2 regions of the Pseudomonas sp. Arb-4-2C genome follow, and region 1 is predicted to be linked to the other one. Evidence: predicted binding sites of a transcription regulator. Region 1 holds the regulator's gene; the other holds the start of a gene.
What was found. The regulator sigma-54, encoded in region 1, starts transcription at its own class of promoters, with help from an activator protein. The targets are predictions, from matches to a motif close to ANTGGCATNNANNTTGCTNT.
Positions count from the first base shown of each region.

Region 2: a site for sigma-54 is predicted at 1,279-1,298, ahead of AC0J41_RS22125 (pilin). Genes of this name have one in related genera too.

Region 1 covers NZ_CM146899.1:606,287-608,746, forward strand. The annotation lists gene hpf (ribosome hibernation-promoting factor, HPF/YfiA family) at 1-298, opposite strand, end outside; gene AC0J41_RS02600 (RNA polymerase factor sigma-54) at 372-1,865, opposite strand; gene lptB (LPS export ABC transporter ATP-binding protein) at 2,054-2,460, opposite strand, start outside.
Region 2 covers NZ_CM146899.1:4,887,716-4,890,175, forward strand. The annotation lists gene AC0J41_RS22120 (BON domain-containing protein) at 138-494, opposite strand; gene AC0J41_RS22125 (pilin) at 792-1,232, opposite strand; gene pilB (type IV-A pilus assembly ATPase PilB) at 1,459-2,460, shown strand, end outside.

The DNA of each region.
Region 1 (2,460 bases):
TTGCGCCCTGAAGGAGGCTCTGGGTCTTTTCCTTATGCTTTTTGAGTTGGCGATCCAGCTTGTCGGTCAGTGAGTCGATCGCAGCGTACATGTCGGTATCTTCTGCGTTGGCGACCACTTCGCTGCCGGGAATATGCAAGGTGGCTTCGATTTTCTGCTTCAGCTTTTCGACGCACATCGTGACTTGCACGTTGGTGATCTTGTCGAAATGGCGCTCCAATCGTTCGAGTTTCTCGTTGATGTAGGTGCGCAGCGGTTCGGTCACTTCCAGTTGGTGTCCACTGATGTTGACTTGCATACAGCTTCTCCTTCGTTGCCAGTGCATAAAGCGGCAGGCTGAATAGCCTGCCACTGGAACGCTGTAACGTGGCTTACATCAACCGCTTGCGTTCGCTCGAAGGCGCGATCCCGAGGGATTCACGGTACTTGGCGACGGTGCGGCGAGCCACCTGAATGCCTTGTGCCTCCAGTAAACCAGCGATCTTGCTGTCACTCAACGGCTTTTTCTGATTTTCCGCTGCAACCAGTTTTTTGATGATCGCGCGGATCGCTGTAGACGAGCATTCGCCGCCTTCGGAGGTGCTGACGTGGCTGGAGAAAAAGTATTTCAGTTCATAAATACCGCGCGGGGTATGCATGAATTTCTGGGTGGTGACCCGGGAAATCGTCGATTCGTGCATGCCCACCGCCTCGGCGATGTCGTGCAGGACCAACGGCTTCATGGCTTCGTCGCCGTATTCCAGGAAGCCGCGCTGATGCTCGACGATCTGGGTGGCGACCTTCATCAGGGTTTCGTTGCGGCTTTGCAGGCTCTTGATGAACCAGCGCGCTTCCTGCAACTGATTGCGCATGAAGGTGTTGTCGGCGCTGGTGTCGGCACGGCGCACGAAGCCGGCGTACTGGGCGTTGACCCGCAGGCGTGGCACCGATTCCTGGTTCAGCTCGACCAGCCAGCGTTCGTTGTCCTTGCGCACGATGACATCGGGCACCACGTACTCGGCTTCGGTCGATTCGATTTGTGAACCCGGGCGTGGGTTGAGGCTCTGTACCAGTTCGATGACCTGGCGCAGTTCATCTTCCTTGAGCTTCATGCGCCGCATCAACTGGCTGTAGTCGCGACTGCCGAGCAGATCGATGTAATCGCTGACCAGACGCTTGGCTTCGTTCAGCCACGGGGTCTTGGCTGGTAGCTGGCGCAGTTGCAGCAGCAGGCATTCGCCGAGGTTGCGGGCGCCGATGCCGGCCGGTTCGAACTGCTGGATGCGGTGCAGCACGGCCTCGATCTCGTCCAGCTCGATGTCGAGCTCCGGATCAAAGGCGTCGAGAATTTCTTCAAGGGTTTCGTCGAGGTAGCCCTGATTATTGATGCAGTCGATCAGGGTCACGGCGATCAGGCGGTCGGTATCGGACATCGGCGCCAGGTTCAATTGCCACAGCAGATGGCTTTGCAGGCTTTCCCCGGCGGAAGTGCGGGTGGTGAAGTCCCACTCGTCATCATCGCTGCTGGGCAGGCTGCTGGCGCTGGTCTGGTAGACGTCTTCCCAGGCGGTGTCGACGGGCAATTCGTTAGGGATGCGCTCGTTCCATTCGCCATCTTCCAGGTTGTCCACCGTCGGTGCGGTTTCCTGATAGGAGGGTTCCTGAATCTCGGTGTTGGGCTTTTGTTCGGCGTTGTCGGCCAAAGGATCGGAGTTGTCGAAGTCGTCGCCTTCTTCCTGGCGTTCGAGCATCGGATTGGATTCCAGGGCCTCCTGGATTTCCTGTTGCAGGTCCAGGGTCGACAATTGGAGCAGGCGGATGGCCTGTTGCAGCTGCGGTGTCATCGTCAGCTGCTGGCCCATTCTCAAGACTAGCGATGGTTTCATGGCAGGGGCTTAACACCTTATTCGCCGGCGCGCATGCGCCATCCACTACAGGGCGCCGGAGCGCCAAACTTAAGCAAATTATATGCCTGAAACTGTCGTGTTTGCCTAGAGCGCTGTAACAATAAAAGCGTATAAAACTTCGCTTCAACGTTACAGCACTCGGACGGCTGGCCGAATGCGATTGCGCTTTAGAGGCGGAACTCGTGGCCCAGGTACACTTCCTTGACCAGATCGTTGGCCAGGATGGTCGCGGCGTCACCTTCGGCGATCAGTTGACCGTCGTTGACGATGTAGGCGGTTTCGCAGATATCCAGGGTCTCACGCACGTTGTGGTCGGTGATCAGTACACCGATGCCCTTGGCCTTGAGGTGGTGGATGATCTGCTTGATGTCGCCGACCGAGATCGGGTCGACACCGGCGAACGGTTCGTCGAGCAGGATGAATTTCGGTGCGGTGGCCAAGGCGCGGGCGATTTCCACCCGGCGGCGCTCACCACCGGACAGGCTCATGCCCAGGTTGTCGCGAATGTGGCTGATGTGGAATTCCTGCAGCAGGCTTTCCAGCTCCTTGCGACGACCGGCCTTGTCGAGTTCCG
Region 2 (2,460 bases), 2.0 Mb from region 1:
AACAGGCCCCGACACAAGTGCCGGGGCCTGTAATGGTCACATCCGTGTGACCGTTCGCATGAACTCTAAAGTTGCGGCAGACGTATTGCTCGGCCCGTCTGTCGCGCCTTCTCCCGGTCCAGGCGAGAAGTCATGCCTTACTCGGCTTTCAGGCCGTCAGCGGAGACTGCTTTGACGCCTTTGATTTTCTTGGCAATAGCCACTGCGGTGGTTTTCTGAGCCTCGGTCACTGCAACAGTGGAGGACAGGGACACAACGCCTTTGTTGGTTTCAACTTTGATGTCAGTACCTGGGATGCCCTTCTCGGTTACCAGGTCGCTTTTCACTTTGGTAGTGATCCAGGTATCGGAAGTAGCTTCTTTAGCCTTGGTCATTTCACCGGCAGCCAGAGTCATTGGAGCCTGGGTAGCCTGAGTGGATTGTGCAAATGCACCGGAAGCCATGGTCAGGGTCAGCGCGGTAGCAGCAGCGGCAGTGATAGCGAACTTCTTCATACGAGTAACTCCTGTTTTTCTGGAAAGTCTGCTGGTTGTCGTGTCAGCAGGGTTACCGGAGATATTGCGAAGGCTGTGCCAACTTTTCGAAAGACAATAAATCTTTATAAATCAAAAAGTTATGAATTATGCAAATTTTCGGAATCATGCAATTTGCATGACAAGTGCATTATCGACATGCAAGTTGCGGCTTTTCGGAAAGTTCCTAACACGCTGAAATTCCTCAAGCTTTTTTTGAAGGCCGAAAACAAAAAATGCCCCGCATGGCGGGGCATCTCAGGACGCTTGCTGACTCAATCAGGCACCGGTGCCTGCGCAACCCTTAGGCGCGTAGTCCGGGTTGACGGTCGACGCACAGCTCCAGACGCCGGAGGTGTTGCCAGTGGCAGCGCCGGTACGGGTCAACGTAATGGTTTTACCAAGCACCGGACCTGGGGCATTCACCAGTGTGCAGGTGATAGTGCCGGCACCGGTCGTGGCGGTTCCCGACGCCGCCAGTGTGCAGTTGGAGGTGGTCGCTGAAGCGCTACCGGCCACCAGTAACAGCGTTGGATCAGTGCCTTGATTGATGGTGTCCTCGAACGGCACCTTCAGTGCACTGATCTCCGCCAGACCCGCAGTCACTTTCGAACGTGCCTGGTACTTGGAGTATTGCGGCAAGGCGATGGTCGCCAGAATGCCGATGATCGCCACGACGATCAGCAGCTCGATCAGAGTAAAGCCCTGTTGTTTTTTCATAGACACGCTCCATGCATGAGTCGGAATCTCATGATCTGCAATGGACTCAGCACAGCCCATGCCAACCCGCTGCCAGCCCCGCACGCTGGGCACAAACGCAGTGCAAGGCAGCTTCCTACAACCGCTAACCGCACTATCTGACACTTTTTGTCACCTGCACCCGACGTGTTTGGCGCTGTCACTTGACTAGGCTATAAGTCATGAACAGCAAGCGTGCGGAATCCCCATGAATGACATCGCTCTGAGCGGTCTGGCCAAGCAACTGGTCCAGGCCGAACTGCTTACGGAAAAAAGCGCCCAGCAGGCCTGGCAACAGGCGCAGCGCAATCGCCTGTCGCTGGTCAGCTACCTGGTACAGAACAAACTGGTGAAGAGCTCACAGGTGGCCGAGATTGCCTCCGAGCATTTCGGCATGGCGTTCATGGACCTCAATGGCCTGGACAAGGAGACCCAGCCCAAAGGCCTGGTCAGTGAGAAGCTGGTACGTCAGCACCACGCCCTGCCCTTGTGGCGGCGCGGCAACAAGCTGTTCGTGGGCATTTCCGACCCGAGCAATCACCAGGCGATCAATGACATCCAGTTCAGCACCGGGTTGAGCACCGAAGCCATCCTGGTAGAAGACGACAAGCTCACCGACGCCATCGAGAAATTTTTCGACACCCACACCAGCGGCCTGGAAGAGATGGCCGACGTCGACCTCGACGGCGTGGATGTCGAGTCGATGGACGACAACCGACAGGATCCGATCGGCGGACTCGATGCCGATGACGCCCCGGTAGTGCGTTTCGTGCACAAGATGCTGCTGGACGCGATCAAGAGTGGCTCATCCGACCTGCACTTCGAACCCTACGAAAAAAACTACCGGGTGCGGGTGCGCACCGACGGCATCCTGCGCGAAGTCGCAAAGCCGCCGATCCAGCTGGCCGGCCGTATCGCTGCACGCCTGAAGGTCATGGCCAGCCTCGACATCTCGGAACGACGCAAACCTCAGGACGGGCGAATCAAGATGCGCCTGTCGAAGAGCAAGTCGATCGACTTCCGGGTCAACACCCTGCCGACCCTGTGGGGCGAAAAAGTGGTAATCCGGATTCTCGACCCGTCCAGCGCACAGATCGGCATTGATGCCCTGGGTTACGAGCCGGCACAGAAAGACCTGTACATGGCCGCGCTCAAGCAGCCGCAGGGGATGATTCTGGTGACCGGCCCGACCGGGTCGGGGAAAACCGTG